Regions from separate parts of the Neobacillus sp. NPDC097160 genome, predicted to be linked through region 2. Evidence: a T-box and tRNA genes for the amino acid it is inferred to sense, from the RefSeq annotation. Region 2 holds a T-box; the other regions hold tRNA genes.
The links. A T-box is a leader RNA that pairs with one kind of tRNA and senses whether it is charged. The one in region 2 lies ahead of serS (serine--tRNA ligase), so its partner is inferred to be a tRNA-Ser.
Positions count from the first base shown of each region.

Region 1 (5,794 bases), on a different contig from region 2:
ATGGCCCCTTGGTCAAGCGGTTAAGACACCGCCCTTTCACGGCGGTAACACGGGTTCGAATCCCGTAGGGGTCACCATTTTGGAGGATTAGCTCAGCTGGGAGAGCATCTGCCTTACAAGCAGAGGGTCGGCGGTTCGATCCCGTCATCCTCCACCATAATTTTTTATAATACTTTTTGCCGGGGTAGCTCAATTGGTAGAGCACGAACGAATAAGCTCCCTGAATAAACATCAGCATACTGACCGAGCTGCTGCTTGCATAAGCTTTCTGAGGTCAGGATGACGGTAACAAAGACAGCGTAAACGAACTTAATATTTTTCTAAATTATACGCCGGGGTAGCTCAATTGGTAGAGCAACTGACTTGTAATCAGTAGGTTGGGGGTTCAAGTCCTCTCGCCGGCACCTTTTCTTTATTTTAGTACGAGCCATTAGCTCAGTTGGTAGAGCAGATTGCGGGCTTCATTGAATAAGCACCCGCGGGCAATCTGCGAGAAAGAACGAAAGTTCTTTTGAGCATCTGACTTACCACAATAAAAGATTAGTGAATCATTATAGTACGAGCCATTAGCTCAGTTGGTAGAGCATCTGACTTTTAATCAGAGGGTCGAAGGTTCGAGTCCTTCATGGCTCACCATAATAAGTTCCATTCTCTTTTTTTGCTTGTTTTATGCGGAAGTAGTTCAGTGGTAGAACACCACCTTGCCAAGGTGGGGGTCGCGGGTTCGAATCCCGTCTTCCGCTCTCTTTCAAGCCGGGGTGGCGGAACTGGCAGACGCACAGGACTTAAAATCCTGCGGTAGGTGACTACCGTACCGGTTCGATTCCGGTCCTCGGCACCATTTATAGAATAATGCGCCCGTAGCTCAATTGGATAGAGCGTCTGACTACGGATCAGAAGGTTGTGGATTCGACTTCTTCCGGGCGCGCCATATAAACGGGAAGTAGCTCAGCTTGGTAGAGCACTTGGTTTGGGACCAAGGGGTCGCAGGTTCGAATCCTGTCTTCCCGACCAGGAAGTTTACATTCACATTATGGGGCCTTAGCTCAGCTGGGAGAGCGCCTGCTTTGCACGCAGGAGGTCAGCGGTTCGATCCCGCTAGGCTCCATTGTTTTTTAAAAAATGGCGGTGTAGCTCAGCTGGCTAGAGCGTACGGTTCATACCCGTAAGGTCGGGGGTTCGATCCCCTCCGCCGCTATCGCATTAATGGACCTTTAGCTCAGCTGGTTAGAGCAGACGGCTCATAACCGTCCGGTCGTAGGTTCGAGTCCTACAGGGTCCATTTATATCTCATTTGGAGGAATACCCAAGTCTGGCTGAAGGGATCGGTCTTGAAAACCGACAGGCGGGTCAAACCGCGCGGGGGTTCGAATCCCTCTTCCTCCTCCATATTATTTTTAAGCTTTATAATTTCTATTGTCGCGGGGTGGAGCAACGAGCGTTGCTTCAATGAATAATCTGCGAGTTGTATCAATCGAGCTGCTGCTTGCATATGCTTTCTGAGATTGATACAGTCCATGGGTACATTGAGCATGGACAAAATTTAATATTTATTATTGTCGCGGGGTGGAGCAGTCTGGTAGCTCGTCGGGCTCATAACCCGAAGGTCGCAGGTTCAAATCCTGTCCCCGCAATTTGGTCTGGTAGTTCAGTTGGTTAGAATGCCTGCCTGTCACGCAGGAGGTCGCGGGTTCGAGTCCCGTCCAGACCGCCATTTTTTATTCCGGTATATTAAATGCCGTTGATATAGATTTTTTCTATGGCTCAGTAGCTCAGTCGGTAGAGCAGATTGCTTACATCACCGAAATTGCTTCTGCGGCAATCTGCGAGAAAGAACGAAAGTTCTTTTGAGCAAAGGATGATCCTAATAAAAGTTTAGGAGACTATATTAAAACGGCTCAGTAGCTCAGTCGGTAGAGCAAAGGACTGAAAATCCTTGTGTCGGCGGTTCGATTCCGTCCTGAGCCATCATTTACCTAATATGCTTTTCTTTTTTTTTATATATGGAGGGGTAGCGAAGTGGCTAAACGCGGCGGACTGTAAATCCGCTCCCTCAGGGTTCGGCGGTTCGAATCCGTCCCCCTCCACCATCATGGCGGTTGTGGCGAAGTGGTTAACGCACCTGATTGTGGTTCAGGCATTCGTGGGTTCGATTCCCATCAGCCGCCCCATTTTTATTCATGTTGGGCTATAACCAAGCAGTAAATAAAGCATCGTGGTTTGATTGCAGTATGCTTTGGTTCACGTTCAGATTGCCCAGCCAAAGTTAGGCAGCATAGCCAAGTGGTAAGGCAGAGGTCTGCAAAACCTTTATCCCCGGTTCAAATCCGGGTGTTGCCTCCAAATTTCTAGCATGCGGGTGTAGTTTAGTGGTAAAACCTCAGCCTTCCAAGCTGATGTTGTGAGTTCGATTCTCATCACCCGCTCCAAAATGTGGGCCTATAGCTCAGCTGGTTAGAGCGCACGCCTGATAAGCGTGAGGTCGATGGTTCGAGTCCATTTAGGCCCACCATATTATTCCGCAGTAGCTCAGTGGTAGAGCTATCGGCTGTTAACCGATCGGTCGTAGGTTCGAGTCCTACCTGCGGAGTCATTATTTTTAAAAGTAGAAGTAGAGAGCAAAGGTTCTCTGCTTTTTTTGTGTTGGTGCCTGTCATCCATTCAAACGTCCAAGTAGAAGGGCCCTACTTCGATGAAATGAAGAGTTCGATTCTCTCCCCCAATCCAGATATCGAAAAGGTGCCGGAAACGGAAACTTGGAACCAAGGGGACGGTTCTGGTGGCTTTTTGAACAAGAAAAAGTGAATGAAAAGACCTTAAGAACCGTCCCCAGGAGTCATTTTTGTGCCCAATTATCGATTTATTTTACACCGCTGCATGGATCGACATAATATTACTGTTCTTCCTTATATTTATTTAAGCAATTTTTACAAATACAATGTTTTCTTCGACTTTCCATTGGCACTAATTCGAAAATACCATTGGGGAATTCCTCCATATCACACCAGCAGTTACCGTGTTCTCCAGGACCTGTCATGCAATTGTTTTCCTCTCCACATATAGGACAATATTTATTCGCCAATTCCAATCCTCCCTAATTTCCTCATAATATATATAAATGTAGATTTCCAGCTCTGTAACGCATCCTTTAAATTTTTGAGCTTGTCGTTCTATGTTGTCTTTGCCCAAACGATTGATTAAATGATTTTTACGGAATTAGGGACTAAAATTAATGGGAAGCTGATCATCGTAATCATGCATCCCTAGTATTTATTTCCTTTAGTTGTTAAGGGTGGAAATTCTGTACTTTCTTCTCTAATCAATAATGTCAATTTTTATCTGATATCCTACATATGTCATTAGGTATTTACCTAACTCTTTCCAGCTGTAATTGTCTTCTGCCATTTGAATTACTGGTAGTTTTCCATTAGTTTGTTCATCTGACATATTTTACCATTACATGTATATGTTACTTTGCTTGGCTGCGGTCCCACAATACTCAGCTCCTTTTTCACAATTTCTATTCTATTATTTTAACCTTATGATACATTTTTTTGAAGGGTGATTTCGACCAGGGGTGACCAAGGGGACGGTTCTGTTGGTTTTTTTACCAATGAAAAAATCCAACAGAACCGTCCCTGAGGGTGGTTTTCTTTTTCCTTCCTTTTGTAGCAAGGAAAGAAGGTGATAATCTGGAAATATATCTGTTTATGCCCAAAACATTCTTTTTTATAACTTTTAGGATTTTACTTGATTGTCGATTCCAGCTGGAATTGTTTTTCGACGAAGGATGAAGATGATGCTAACGATGATGATAAACGGTACTCCAACTAGCCATGCGACCCGGAAGTCTGATGAAAAGGCCATCGTAATCAGAATAGCGCTTAATAGAATGATTCCAATCCACTGTAATAGCGGGAATAATGGGGCTTTTACAGGCAGTGGCTCTGGATGTTGTAAATGAACACTATTTCTAAAGTTTAGATGGCTTACTAAAATAATAATCCATACGAGGATTCCCCCGAATAATGCTACCCCAAAAAGATAGTTAAAAGCCATTGGGCTAAAGTAAGAAACAAGACTGGCAACCAAGACACCACCGCTAGAAGCTAGGATGGCATTCACAGGAGTGCCGGTTTTGTTTAAATTCCCTAGAGATTTCGGTGCGTAGTTCCCTCTTGAAAGCGAGAAAAGCATTCTGGAAGTGAGATAAAGATTTGTGTTCATGCTTGATAAGGCCGCCGTTAGGACGACAAAGTTCATGATTCCTGCCGCATAACGAATTCCGGAATTTTCAAAGACCTTCACAAAAGGACTTTGTTCCACTACCGTTGCACCGGCATGTGCCCAAGGGACGATGGCCAGGATAATGGCTAATGACAGAATATAAAAAAGGAATAAACGAATAATCATGGTTTTCATTGCTTTTGGGACTGCTTTTTGTGGATTTTTAGACTCACCAGCGGTAACTGCAATGATTTCTACCCCGTAAAAGGAGAAAATGGCCATGAGTACACCCATCCAAACCCCTTTAAACCCATGTGGAAAGAAACCTTGATTATCGGTATAATGACCAAAACCAACGGATTCCGAGTGTCCAATCCCAAATACAACGGAAATTCCAAAAATGATAAAGAGGATAATGGCTACCACTTTAATCATAGCAAACCAATATTCTATTGATCCAAAATTTCCTACAGAACGACTGTTAACATACAGAATAATGGCACCAAACCCAAGTGTCCAAAGCCAAATAGGAATCGAGGGGAACCAATATTGCATGTATATTCCCACTGCGACCGCTTCGCTGCCTATGGCGATTACTTGGGCAGCCCAATACATATAACGAACTAAGAATCCAACCCAAGAATTTAGATACATTTCAGCATATGTGCCAAAGGAGCCGGCTGTCGGATGAACAACCGCCATTTCTGATAGACTAAACATCATGATTACAGCAATACATGCCGTAATCACATAACTGATTAGAACTCCTGGCCCAGCATAGCCAATAGCAATCCCGCTTCCCATGAATAATCCAGTTCCGATTGCCCCGCCAATGGCAATCATCGTGAGTTGACGGTCGGTAAGCGCCCGTTGCAGACCCTCTTCTTGCTTTACTAAATGATCCTTCATAAACTTGCCCCCTCTTTTTTATATCGCCCGATAACGGATATCGATGAATCGACGCTTTTTCCTGCAATGATAATGCTTAAAAAAGTAAGAACGGTATGATCTAATCCATCTGTTAAAAAGGTCAAAAGAAGTACACAGCCATTTACGGCCATCATGGTTTTTCCGATTGTTATGAAGGGAAAATGCTTTGTAATCACAACACTGGCAATATCGAGTCCGCCCGTTGTGGCACCGGCTTGGATGACAATCCCAATCCCAATCCCTGAAAGTAATCCCCCTAAAATACACCCAATAATAGGTGAAGGAAGGGTAGGTATTGTTGATAAAACGGCTAAAAAGAGAGAAAGTGCTCCCATTCCAATCAAACTAAAAAAGGCAAAGGAGGAACCGATGGAACGGTATCCGATTAAAAATAATGGAATGTTGAGTATAAAATAGACAAGTCCTAAGGGGGAATGCAGGAAGTTGGCCAAGATCACGGCAATTCCCCCCAATCCCGGTGCCGTTATGCCATTTGGTTTTTGAAAAACATAATAAGCAGCAGCTACAAGGAAAGTGCCTATAAAAATCGCTGCGATTTTTTTACTTTGTAATAAGAGCATGGGCAATCGCCTCAATGGTCCGGATAATTTCTTCTTCTGTGTTATAAAAATGCGGA
Region 1 is NZ_JBIWDU010000001.1:132-5,925, forward strand. Features, by position in the region: tRNA gene ACIQXV_RS00010 (tRNA-Glu) at 3-77, shown strand; tRNA gene ACIQXV_RS00015 (tRNA-Val) at 82-157, shown strand; tRNA gene ACIQXV_RS00020 (tRNA-Thr) at 332-404, shown strand; tRNA gene ACIQXV_RS00025 (tRNA-Lys) at 561-636, shown strand; tRNA gene ACIQXV_RS00030 (tRNA-Gly) at 672-743, shown strand; tRNA gene ACIQXV_RS00035 (tRNA-Leu) at 753-841, shown strand; tRNA gene ACIQXV_RS00040 (tRNA-Arg) at 855-931, shown strand; tRNA gene ACIQXV_RS00045 (tRNA-Pro) at 938-1,014, shown strand; tRNA gene ACIQXV_RS00050 (tRNA-Ala) at 1,036-1,108, shown strand; tRNA gene ACIQXV_RS00055 (tRNA-Met) at 1,125-1,198, shown strand; tRNA gene ACIQXV_RS00060 (tRNA-Ile) at 1,209-1,282, shown strand; tRNA gene ACIQXV_RS00065 (tRNA-Ser) at 1,297-1,389, shown strand; tRNA gene ACIQXV_RS00070 (tRNA-Met) at 1,561-1,634, shown strand; tRNA gene ACIQXV_RS00075 (tRNA-Asp) at 1,638-1,714, shown strand; tRNA gene ACIQXV_RS00080 (tRNA-Phe) at 1,896-1,968, shown strand; tRNA gene ACIQXV_RS00085 (tRNA-Tyr) at 2,006-2,090, shown strand; tRNA gene ACIQXV_RS00090 (tRNA-His) at 2,096-2,171, shown strand; tRNA gene ACIQXV_RS00095 (tRNA-Cys) at 2,270-2,343, shown strand; tRNA gene ACIQXV_RS00100 (tRNA-Gly) at 2,356-2,429, shown strand; tRNA gene ACIQXV_RS00105 (tRNA-Ile) at 2,436-2,512, shown strand; tRNA gene ACIQXV_RS00110 (tRNA-Asn) at 2,519-2,590, shown strand; gene ACIQXV_RS00115 (cysteine-rich CWC family protein) at 2,894-3,082, opposite strand; gene ACIQXV_RS29780 (DUF7713 domain-containing protein) at 3,316-3,447, opposite strand; gene ACIQXV_RS00120 (amino acid permease) at 3,739-5,136, opposite strand; gene ACIQXV_RS00125 (YitT family protein) at 5,133-5,738, opposite strand; gene ACIQXV_RS00130 (aminotransferase class V-fold PLP-dependent enzyme) at 5,719-5,794, opposite strand, start outside.
Region 1: it encodes a tRNA-Ser, which carries the amino acid that the T-box ahead of serS (serine--tRNA ligase) is inferred to sense. The anticodon was not compared.

Region 2 (5,794 bases):
AACTGGACAATTTTCAAAGTCGAAGTTTTTACTTCCTTATCTCTTAAAAAAGACAGAGAAGCGCCGTCTTCTCTGTCTTCTTTTATGCCATTAGTCCTACTATTAGGATGAAGTTGGTTCAATGCTCCGCCTATGATTTGCCAGGCAGTTATGTTAAAATAACCAAGGTGTAATAAAACGTTGGAGGGCTATACAGTGAATAAACATTTTTATCAGAAATGCGTTGCTAGTGCGCTGGCAATCGTCATGTTTTTTAGCCTATTTGCCGGGGCAATCCCAGCTAAGGCAGAAGCAGCATTAAATGTAAATGCAGACGGAGCTATATTAGTTGATGGAGAAACAGGTAAAGTTTTATATGAAAAAAATGCTGATAGTGTACTAGGGATCGCTAGTATGACAAAAATGATGACGGAGTATCTTTTACTTGATGCTGTTAAAAAAGGTAAAGTAAAATGGACTCAAGAATACACTCCGAGTGAACTTGTATATGAAAACTCTCAGCATCGTGATCTCTCAAATGTACCGTTACGTGCTGATGGTAAATATAAAATTCGTGAGCTATACGAAGCGATGGCGATTTACTCGGCAAATGCTGCTACCATTGCTATAGCTGAAGTAATTGGCGGATCGGAAACCAATTTTGTGAAAATGATGAATGCCAAAGCAAAAGAATTAGGATTAAAGGATTATAAATTTGTTAACTCCTCTGGTTTAAATAACCGAGATTATCATGGCCAGCATCCACAGGGAACGGGTGCGGAAGAGGAGAACGTGATGTCTTCAAGGGCTGTCGCTACATTAGCGTTTCACCTCATTAATGATTTTCCCGATGTAATAAAAACAGCAAGTACGCCAAGGAAAATTTTTAGAGAAGGCACTGATGACCAGATTAAGATGGATAACTGGAACTGGATGCTTCCGGAATTGACTTATGGCTACCAAGGTATGGACGGGCTTAAAACAGGTACAACTGATTTTGCAGGTTACTGTTTTACAGGAACTGCCACGCGTGATGGCAAGCGATTTATTACAGTTGTCCAAAATGCAAAAGATGCCAGCGGCCAAGGCGGTTATAAAGCCCGCTTTGATGAAACAAGGAAAATGATGGATTATGCCTTTAGTAATTATTCAAAAGAAGAGCTTGTACCGAAACATTATCAAGTAAAAGATCATAAAACGGTACCAGTTATTAAAGGTAAAGAGAATCTAGTAAAAATTTACACAAAGTCAGCTATTGACATGGTGGTTCTAAATGGCGAAAAGAAAAACTATAAACCAGTATTGGTACTCGATAAAAAGAAAATCAATAAAAAAGGTGAATTAACCGCACCAATTAAAAAAGGTGAAAAAGTCGGTTATGTAATGATTGAACCGAAAAACGGTGAAAAAGTTAGTTTCTTAACAGAGGAAGGTCAGAAGAAAGTACAGGTAGATGTCGTTGCAGCACAGGATGTGGAGAAGGCAAATTGGTTTGTGTTAATGATGAGAGGCATCGGTAATTTCTTCGGAGATGTCTGGCACGGGATTTCTTCTACTGTTAAAGGTTGGTTTAAATAGGTTACGTTAAATTTCTCCATTAGTGATGGAAAGGATTCTTGTGTCTTGACAGGAATCCTTTTTTGTTGCTTTAATGATTTTATGGAATAATAATTCCGATTGAATGAATAGGAAATTTCCTAGATATACAAAAAAAATTCTTAATATTAAAACAAAGGGGGATTTTAACAAATGAAAACAGGTACGGATCTCGTAAAACGCGGTATGGCAGAAATGCAAAAGGGCGGCGTCATCATGGATGTTGTCAATGCGGAGCAGGCAAAGATTGCGGAAGAAGCAGGTGCAGTAGCTGTAATGGCATTAGAGCGCGTTCCTTCAGATATTCGCGCTGCTGGCGGTGTTGCAAGAATGGCTGATCCAAGGATTATCGAAGAGGTGCTAAAGGCTGTTTCAATCCCTGTAATGGCTAAGGCAAGAATTGGTCATATTGTCGAGGCACGAGTGCTTGAAGCAATGGGTGTCGACTATATTGATGAGAGTGAAGTTTTAACACCTGCTGATGAAGAGTATCATTTATATAAAAGTGACTTTACAGTTCCATTTGTTTGTGGCTGCCGTGACTTAGGTGAGGCTGCTCGTCGTATTGGTGAAGGTGCTTCCATGCTTCGTACAAAAGGTGAGCCTGGAACAGGAAATATCGTTGAAGCTGTCCGTCATATCCGTAAGGTAAATGCACAGGTTCGTAAGGTGGTAGGCATGAACGAAGATGAGCTTATGACAGAAGCGAAGCTTTTAGGTGCACCATTTGAATTACTGCTTGAAATCAAGCGCCTTGGCCGACTTCCAGTGGTAAACTTTGCTGCCGGCGGTGTGGCAACGCCTGCTGATGCAGCTTTAATGATGCAATTAGGCTCTGACGGTGTATTTGTTGGTTCTGGGATTTTTAAATCAGAAAACCCTGCTAAGTTTGCCAGAGCAATCGTCGAAGCCACAACGCATTTCCAAGACTATAAATTGATTGCTGAACTGTCAAAAGACCTCGGTACGCCAATGAAAGGAATCGAAATTTCATCATTAGCACCTGAAGCCCGCATGCAAGAAAGAGGATGGTAATCAATGATTAAAATTGGCGTTCTCGCTTTGCAGGGAGCTGTCCGTGAACACATGATTTCGTTAGAGGCATGTGGTGTTGAGGCAGTGGCTGTAAAACATAAAGAAGAATTACAGGAGATAGATGGACTCATTCTTCCTGGTGGTGAAAGCACCGCAATGCGGCGCTTAATCGATAAGTACGACTTTATGGATCCACTAAAGGAATTTGCAGGTGAAGGGAAACCAATGTTTGGTACCTGTGCAGGGCTGATTCTTTTGGCTAAGGATCTTTCCGGCTATAGCGAGCCGCACATCGGCGTCATGGACATTAAGGTGGAACGCAACTCTTTTGGACGCCAAGTTGACAGCTTTGAGGCCGACCTTGCGATTAAAGATGTCGCTGAAAGTTTCCCTGCAGTGTTTATCCGGGCACCGCACATCGTTGAGGCGGGAGAGAATGTGGAAATTTTGTCCAAGCATAATGATCGCATCGTCGCCGCACGGGAAGGACAATTTCTTGGCTGTTCCTTCCATCCGGAGCTGACCGATAATCATCGCCTTACCGCCTACTTTGTAGAGATGGTGAAGGAAGCAAAAGCGAAACATCTTGTATAGAACGGTTGCATTTGGCCGATAATTATAGTAAATTATAAAACAAATCCATAATGAAAAAAGCAATGAGAGGAACTAGTAACAAGAAACTCACTCATAAAGAGAGCCGGTGGCTGGTGCGAACCGGTGTGTGAAACTTGTGAATCCCTCCTCGAGTAAAGTATGGAACACCTCTTAGAGGCCAGTAAGTACTTTCGGTAGAAACCGTTACATTTTTTTGAGGTGGACAGTGTATGCTGTCAACCAGGGTGGTATCGCGTGATTAACTCTCGTCCCTGTTTTAGGGGCGGGAGTTTTTTGTTTTATTTTTATAAAAAAAGGAGTGTCTAAACAATGCTGGATATTAAAGTATTAAGAGCTAATTTTGCCGAGGTGAAAGCAAAGCTTGAGCATCGCGGCGAGGATTTAACTGATTTAGGCCGGTTTGAGGATCTCGATCTGAAAAGACGTGAGTTAATCGTTGAATCTGAAAAGTTAAAAAGCAGGAAAAATGAGGTTTCACAGCAGGTCGCAGCATTAAAACGTGAAAAGCAGGATGCCGATCAGTTAATAACAGAAATGCGTGAGGTTGGCGACCAAATCAAAACACTTGATGATGAGCTCCGTACAGTGGAAGAGGTCTTAGACAATTTATTGCTAAGCATTCCAAACATCCCGCATGAGAGTGTTCCGATTGGGGAAACTGAGGATGATAATGTAGAGATTAGGAAATGGGGCCATGTACGTGAATTTGAATTTGAAGCAAAGCCTCATTGGGATCTTGCCGATCAGTTAGGTATTCTCGATTTTGAACGGGCCGGTAAGGTAACCGGAAGCCGCTTTGTCTTTTATAAGGGGCTGGGGGCACGGCTAGAGCGTGCATTAATGAGTTTCATGCTTGATCTTCATGTGGATGAACACGGCTATACGGAAATCCTGCCGCCGTACATGGTAAACCGTACAAGTATGACGGGCACAGGGCAATTGCCGAAGTTTGAAGAGGATGCCTTTTTAATTGGAAGCGAGGATTATTTCCTCATTCCAACGGCTGAGGTGCCAGTAACCAACTATCATCGTGATGAAATTTTAAGCGGTGAGGAGCTGCCAATCCGCTTTGCGGCATACAGCGCATGCTTCCGCTCTGAGGCAGGCTCTGCGGGCCGTGATACAAGGGGTCTCATCCGTCAGCACCAATTCAATAAAGTGGAGCTTGTAAAGTTTGTAAAGCCGGAAGATTCTTATGACGAGCTTGAGAAGCTGACTAACGATGCTGAGCGGGTACTACAGCTTCTTGAGCTGCCATACCGAGTGCTCTCTATGTGTACCGGTGACCTTGGGTTTACAGCCGCGAAAAAGTACGATATTGAAGTGTGGATTCCAAGCTATGAAACATACCGTGAGATTTCTTCTTGCAGTAATTTTGAGGCATTCCAAGCTAGACGGGCCAATATCCGCTTCCGCCGTGACCCAAAGGCAAAGCCGGAGCACGTTCACACGTTAAATGGATCTGGCCTTGCGATTGGCCGCACGGTCGCTGCCATTTTAGAGAATTATCAGCAGGCAGACGGGAGTGTCGTGATTCCAACCGTACTGCGTCCATATATGGGCAATCGTGATGTAATCAAACCGCTGTAAAAACATAAAAATTCCGGACGGGTTCATCCCGTCCGAAATTTAAAATGAAAATGTTTGACATGGTATAAAAAATATGATAAATTATCACTTGTCGATACGGAGGAATACCCAAGTCCGGCTGAAGGGATCGGTCTTGAAAACCGACAGGCGGGTTAAACCGCGCGGGGGTTCGAATCCCTCTTCCTCCGCCATTAATTAAAACAATCGCGCATAAAAACTGGAGATAAAGGTTCGCTGCATTTAGTTGCAGCGGGCTTTTTTTTGCAGTTTTCCCCGCATACAAAAGAAGACACCTATTAAAAAATAGGTGTCTTTGTTACATTTAGTATTTCATTTAACTTCTCTTCAACATCACGGCAAACCTTTAAGGCATCGGCATTACTTTTTACAACGTCCGTGGTATCCATATCAATAACTAATACTTCACTAGCCGCATATTGGTCCATGACCCATTCATCATAACCCTTCCATACTTCAAAATAGTACTCCTTCAGTTCAGGGTTGATTTCAAAGCTTCTGCCGCGGGCCATAATCCGGTCAATTACCGTATCAAATGATCCCTTTAAATAGACCATTAAATCCGGCGCCTTTTTTGGAAGTTCATTTAACTCTTCCATCATATTATCGACAAGTTCTTCATAAATTTTGAATTCTAGGGGAGAAATTCTACCCAAGTTTTTATTTACATAAGCAAAATACCAATCCTCATAAATGGAGCGGTCTTGAATCGTGTAAACGGGCTCGCGCCAATTAATGCATTCCTTAACCGTTTTAAAACGTTTATTTAAGAAAAATAATTGCAAAAGGAAGGGTATTCTCCTTGCATCTAACTCTTCCGGTGTCAGTTCATAATAAAGCGGGAGAATTGGATTATCATCCACCGCTTCGTAAAACACCTTACTTTCAATACCTTTATTTTTAAAGTGTGCATTCAATGTGTCGGCAACACTTGTTTTTCCAAGACCAATCATCCCACCAA
Region 2 is NZ_JBIWDU010000039.1:7,154-12,947, reverse strand. Features, by position in the region: gene ACIQXV_RS29355 (serine hydrolase) at 247-1,557, shown strand; gene pdxS (pyridoxal 5'-phosphate synthase lyase subunit PdxS) at 1,729-2,610, shown strand; gene pdxT (pyridoxal 5'-phosphate synthase glutaminase subunit PdxT) at 2,614-3,204, shown strand; T-box leader at 3,258-3,481, shown strand; gene serS (serine--tRNA ligase) at 3,535-4,815, shown strand; tRNA gene ACIQXV_RS29335 (tRNA-Ser) at 4,914-5,006, shown strand; gene ACIQXV_RS29330 (deoxynucleoside kinase) at 5,112-5,794, opposite strand, start outside.

Region 3 (5,794 bases), on a different contig from region 2:
TAATCAGAGGGTCGAAGGTTCGAGTCCTTCATGGCTCACCATTTACAACTTCATGCGGGTGTGGCGGAATTGGCAGACGCACCAGACTTAGGATCTGGCGCCGCAAGGCGTGGGGGTTCGACTCCCTTCACCCGCACCATTTAAATGTAATATGCGGAAGTAGTTCAGTGGTAGAACACCACCTTGCCAAGGTGGGGGTCGCGGGTTCGAATCCCGTCTTCCGCTCCAATAGTGCCGGGGTGGCGGAACTGGCAGACGCACAGGACTTAAAATCCTGCGGTAGGTGACTACCGTACCGGTTCGATTCCGGTCCTCGGCACCATTTAAAATAATGCGCCCGTAGCTCAATTGGATAGAGCGTCTGACTACGGATCAGAAGGTTGTGGATTCGACTTCTTCCGGGCGCGCCATTATTTTACGGGAAGTAGCTCAGCTTGGTAGAGCACTTGGTTTGGGACCAAGGGGTCGCAGGTTCGAATCCTGTCTTCCCGACCATTACAAACAATTATACTGGGGTCTTAGCTCAGCTGGGAGAGCGCCTGCTTTGCACGCAGGAGGTCAGGGGTTCGATCCCCCTAGACTCCACCAATTATATCTTAAATCAAATTATGGCGGTGTAGCTCAGCTGGCTAGAGCGTACGGTTCATACCCGTAAGGTCGGGGGTTCGATCCCCTCCGCCGCTACCAAATATTTCATTTAGTTAGTAAATTTTATCTTGGACCTTTAGCTCAGCTGGTTAGAGCAGACGGCTCATAACCGTCCGGTCGTAGGTTCGAGTCCTACAAGGTCCACCAGTAACACTTATAATATGGAGGAATACCCAAGTCCGGCTGAAGGGATCGGTCTTGAAAACCGACAGGCGGGTTAAACCGCGCGGGGGTTCGAATCCCTCTTCCTCCGCCATATTATTTTCTTCAGCTTTATAATTTCTATTATCGCGGGGTGGAGCAGTCTGGTAGCTCGTCGGGCTCATAACCCGAAGGTCACAGGTTCAAATCCTGTCCCCGCAATTCGGTCTGGTAGTTCAGTTGGTTAGAATGCCTGCCTGTCACGCAGGAGGTCGCGGGTTCGAGTCCCGTCCAGACCGCCACTTAGTGGCTCAGTAGCTCAGTCGGTAGAGCAAAGGACTGAAAATCCTTGTGTCGGCGGTTCGATTCCGTCCTGAGCCACCATTTTTACTTAACTTATGGCGATTGTGGCGAAGTGGTTAACGCACCTGATTGTGGTTCAGGCATTCGTGGGTTCGATTCCCATCAGTCGCCCCATAATAATTTGATTTTTGCGGGTGTAGTTTAGTGGTAAAACCTCAGCCTTCCAAGCTGATGTTGTGAGTTCGATTCTCATCACCCGCTCCATATATGTGGGCCTATAGCTCAGCTGGTTAGAGCGCACGCCTGATAAGCGTGAGGTCGATGGTTCGAGTCCATTTAGGCCCACCATTTATTCTTTATTATTCCGCAGTAGCTCAGTGGTAGAGCTATCGGCTGTTAACCGATCGGTCGTAGGTTCGAGTCCTACCTGCGGAGCCATATGGGGAAGTACTCAAGAGGCTGAAGAGGCGCCCCTGCTAAGGGTGTAGGTCGGGTAACCGGCGCGAGGGTTCAAATCCCTCCTTCTCCGCCATAAATATCTGGCCCCTTGGTCAAGCGGTTAAGACACCGCCCTTTCACGGCGGTAACACGGGTTCGAATCCCGTAGGGGTCATACAGAAAAACTGATAACAATATGTTATCAGTTTTTTTGTGCCTAATTTTATTCTTTATTCGATTTAGGCCCAAAAAATAGTAACTTCAATTGCATAAAAAGCCTTAGACAATAGCCCTATTTCTAATTACCTACTTTTATCGAGAATTAATTATACTCCTATAATATTTTTCTTCCTATCATAATGCTGTAAAGCGTTGATACCGCTTACATTATCCGTGATTCTCCTAAATTTCATCCCACTCATTTATAAGTAATCAAATAATTTTTATTCTGGAATTTTTAAAAAATTTTTAAAAAACTTACTAGATTTCTGTCGATTAACGGTGGAATTTTTGTCACATGGTGCCGAAAGAAGGCGTAAAAGCGCCGTTTGTAGCGACTAACATCATATGTTGTCAGAAAAGATAAAAAAGTATTATGAGGAATATGGTTCATTTGCACTTATAATTGGTCATTGAAATACATATTTTCATTAAGGATGAGGAGAGCCATGGCAGTGAATACGTTTTTTCCAACCGATTACCAGCTGCACTTATTTCATGAGGGCAGCTTATGCAAAAGTCATCAGCTTTTTGGCGCTCATATCTTTAAGAATTCCGATCAAGTATATTCACGATTTTGCGTATGGGCACCTAATGCTTGTCAGGTGAGGCTCACGGGCAATTTTAATAACTGGAATGGTGAAGGATATGACCTGCAGAAGGTAAATGATGAGGGAGTATGGATTATTGTTGTAAATCAAGATTTGGAAGGATGCATTTATAAGTATGAAATTATCTCACAAACAGGGGAAAGGCTCCTGAAGGCAGACCCGTTTGCCTTTTATTCAGAAGTAAGACCGAATACTGCGTCCATTGTTTATTCCTTAAACAATTATGTATGGCAAGATGGTCATTGGATGAACCGAAGGGAAAAAAAGAACCTATTATCTGATCCTGCCATTATTTATGAGGTACACCTTGGATCCTGGAGGAAGAAGGCCAATAGGGACTACATAACCTATAGGGATTTGGCAGAGGAGCTTATACCTTATGTAATGGAGCATGGTTTTACCCATATAGAAATATTGCCACTTGTCGAGCACCCGCTCGACGACTCATGGGGATATCAAGGAACTGGTTATTTCTCAGTGACATCAAGATATGGTACCCCAGATGACTTTAGATACCTTGTGGACCAATGTCATCAGCATGGTTTAGGTGTCATTCTTGATTGGGTTCCGGGACATTTTTGCAAGGATGCACACGGACTATACCGCTTTGATGGAACACATATTTATTCTTATAGCCATGTTCATGATAGAGAAAATGTCGTATGGGGGACAGCCAATTTTGATTTAGGAAAAGGTGAGGTACAAAGCTTCCTTATTTCAAATGCTCTATATTGGATTGACTATTTTCATATTGATGGCTTTCGGATGGATGCCGTTGCTAACATCATCTATTGGCCAAATACTGCCCAGGGGAAGCGTGAGAATCCGTTTGGCATTCATTTTTTGAAAAAGTTAAACAAAGAAGTACATGATTACGATCCCCATTTTTTAATGATTGGTGAGGATTCTACTGAGTTTCCAAATGTGACCACACCTGTCCGTTACGGAGGTCTTGGCTTCGATTATAAATGGAATATGGGCTGGATGAATGACATGCTTGAATATATGGAAACACCTCCATATTCTCGATCAATAGTCCATTCAAAAGTAACTTTTTCACTTTTATATGCCTTTTTAGAAAACTTTATGCTGCCATTTTCACATGATGAAGTGGTCCATGGGAAAAAATCGCTCCTGGATAAGATGCCGGGGGATTACTGGGAAAAATTTGCCCAGTTAAGGCTACTGCTAGGCTATATGTTTGCCCACCCAGGAAAGAAACTATTATTTATGGGCTTTGAATTTGGCCAGTTTGCCGAGTGGAAGGACAAAGAAGAATTAGATTGGAACTTAATGGAATATGACATGCACCGCAATTTAAACACATATGTAAAAGTATTAACGAAACTTTATAAACGCTCCAAGGCACTGTATGAATTAGATCATTTGCAGGATGGATTTGAATGGATTGATGCAAATAACAGCAGCCAATCGATTTTCTCCTTTATTCGAAAAGGAAAAAAGGAAGAGGATTATTTAATCATTGTCACTAACTTTACGGGTGTGCACTATCCAGTGTATAAAGTCGGTGTCCCCAAAGCTGGTGAGTACCGAGAAATTTTAAATAGCGATCAACAAGAATACGGCGGGGCTGGGTTGATGAATAAAAAAACTATTTTGGCGTTAGAAGAGCCCTTCCATGGTCAGCCATTTTCAATAGAAATGACAATTCCACCGTATGGTTTTCAAATCATAAGACCGGTTAAAAAACGAAAGGAGAGAAAAGGAAATGGGAAAGAAAAAGTGCGTAGCCATGCTGTTAGCAGGAGGGAAAGGAAGCAGACTTAATTCGCTGACAAAGGATTTGGCAAAACCAGCCGTTCCGTTTGGCGGAAAATACCGTATTATTGATTTCACCTTAAGCAATTGTGCCAATTCTGGCATTGATACAGTAGGGGTTTTAACACAGTACCAGCCTCTTCTGTTAAATTCCTATATTGGAATAGGCAGTGCGTGGGATCTTGACCGCAAAGATGGCGGGGTAACCGTTTTACCCCCATATAGTGAGTCTTCAGAAGTAAAATGGTATACCGGAACTGCAAGCGCCATTTATCAAAATTTAAATTATCTTAAACAATATCAACCGGAATATGTATTAATCCTCTCTGGTGACCATATTTACAAAATGAATTACGAGAGTATGCTTGAATATCATATTGAAAAAAGAGCCGATGTGACGATTTCCTTGATAGAGGTCCCATGGGTCGAGGCCAGCAGGTTTGGGATCATGAATACAAGCGATGATATGAGAATAGTAGAATTCGAGGAGAAGCCTAGCAATCCGAAGAATAATCTTGCTTCTATGGGCATTTATATATTTAGCTGGAATATACTGAAGGAATATTTAGAAATGGATGAACGGAATCCAGATTCCAGTCATGACTTTGGTAAAGATGTGATCCCGCTGCTTTTAGAGGAAAATAAGAAATTGTTTGCCTATCCGTTTAAGGGTTATTGGAAAGATGTTGGTACGGTTCAAAGCCTTTGGGAAGCAAACATGGATCTTTTAGGTGAAGATTGTGAATTAGATTTATTTGACCATGACTGGAGGATTTATTCAGTCAATCCGAATCAGCCGCCGCAATATATTTCTTCTAATGCAATTGTAAGAGAGTCATTGATTAATGAGGGCTGTACCGTCGATGGTGAAGTCGATAAATCTGTTCTATTTCAAGGTGTAACGATTGGAAAAGGCAGCATGATCAAGGAGTCAGTCATTATGCCTGATGCCATTATCGGAAATAACTGCTTAATTGAAAAAGCAATTGTACCGGGTGATGTAAAGATACCAGACGGGACAGTAATTCGTTCGTTTGATGATGAAATTATTCTTGTTACAGAAGAAATGTTAACCGGGCTTTATCCTGCTTATTAAATAGTTAGCTGGCAAAATGTTCATTAGTAGAAAAACAGGAGGGAATTTGATTGAAGAGAAAGCTTTTAGGCGTTATTGATGCCACAACTTATCATGAAGATTTAGAAGATCTTTTAACACATCGATCACTTGCGGCTTTGCCTTTTGCGGGGCGTTACCGCATTATTGATTTTGTTCTATCAAACATGGTGAATTCAGGGATTCGAAGTGTGGCAATTTTTCCGAAAATGCAGTATCGTTCGCTAATGGACCATTTGGGTTCGGGAAAAAATTGGGACTTAAATCGAAAGCGGGACGGCCTTTTCTTTTTCCCATCCCCGATTGTCGATAACGATGGCAATAAAGTCGGATCGTTTGAACATTTTGCAGCCAATATGGACTATTTTTATCGCAGTACACAAGAGTATGCGATTATCGCCAACTGTTACACGATTTTTAATATGGACTTTAGGCCAATATTAAATTGGCATAGCCAGGCAAAATGCGATATAACTGAAATCCATCACCAGGATGGAAGACCAATGGAAATGTATTTAATTAAAACCTCTTTACTAATTAA
Region 3 is NZ_JBIWDU010000023.1:84,905-90,698, reverse strand. Features, by position in the region: tRNA gene ACIQXV_RS26070 (tRNA-Lys) at 1-41, shown strand, start outside; tRNA gene ACIQXV_RS26065 (tRNA-Leu) at 55-139, shown strand; tRNA gene ACIQXV_RS26060 (tRNA-Gly) at 154-228, shown strand; tRNA gene ACIQXV_RS26055 (tRNA-Leu) at 234-322, shown strand; tRNA gene ACIQXV_RS26050 (tRNA-Arg) at 334-410, shown strand; tRNA gene ACIQXV_RS26045 (tRNA-Pro) at 419-495, shown strand; tRNA gene ACIQXV_RS26040 (tRNA-Ala) at 513-588, shown strand; tRNA gene ACIQXV_RS26035 (tRNA-Met) at 611-687, shown strand; tRNA gene ACIQXV_RS26030 (tRNA-Ile) at 719-795, shown strand; tRNA gene ACIQXV_RS26025 (tRNA-Ser) at 812-904, shown strand; tRNA gene ACIQXV_RS26020 (tRNA-Met) at 938-1,011, shown strand; tRNA gene ACIQXV_RS26015 (tRNA-Asp) at 1,015-1,091, shown strand; tRNA gene ACIQXV_RS26010 (tRNA-Phe) at 1,098-1,173, shown strand; tRNA gene ACIQXV_RS26005 (tRNA-His) at 1,191-1,266, shown strand; tRNA gene ACIQXV_RS26000 (tRNA-Gly) at 1,283-1,356, shown strand; tRNA gene ACIQXV_RS25995 (tRNA-Ile) at 1,364-1,440, shown strand; tRNA gene ACIQXV_RS25990 (tRNA-Asn) at 1,456-1,530, shown strand; tRNA gene ACIQXV_RS25985 (tRNA-Ser) at 1,534-1,624, shown strand; tRNA gene ACIQXV_RS25980 (tRNA-Glu) at 1,634-1,705, shown strand; gene glgB (1,4-alpha-glucan branching protein GlgB) at 2,199-4,148, shown strand; gene ACIQXV_RS25970 (glucose-1-phosphate adenylyltransferase) at 4,090-5,235, shown strand; gene ACIQXV_RS25965 (GlgC family sugar phosphate nucleotidyltransferase) at 5,286-5,794, shown strand, end outside.
Region 3: it encodes a tRNA-Ser, which carries the amino acid that the T-box ahead of serS (serine--tRNA ligase) is inferred to sense. The anticodon was not compared.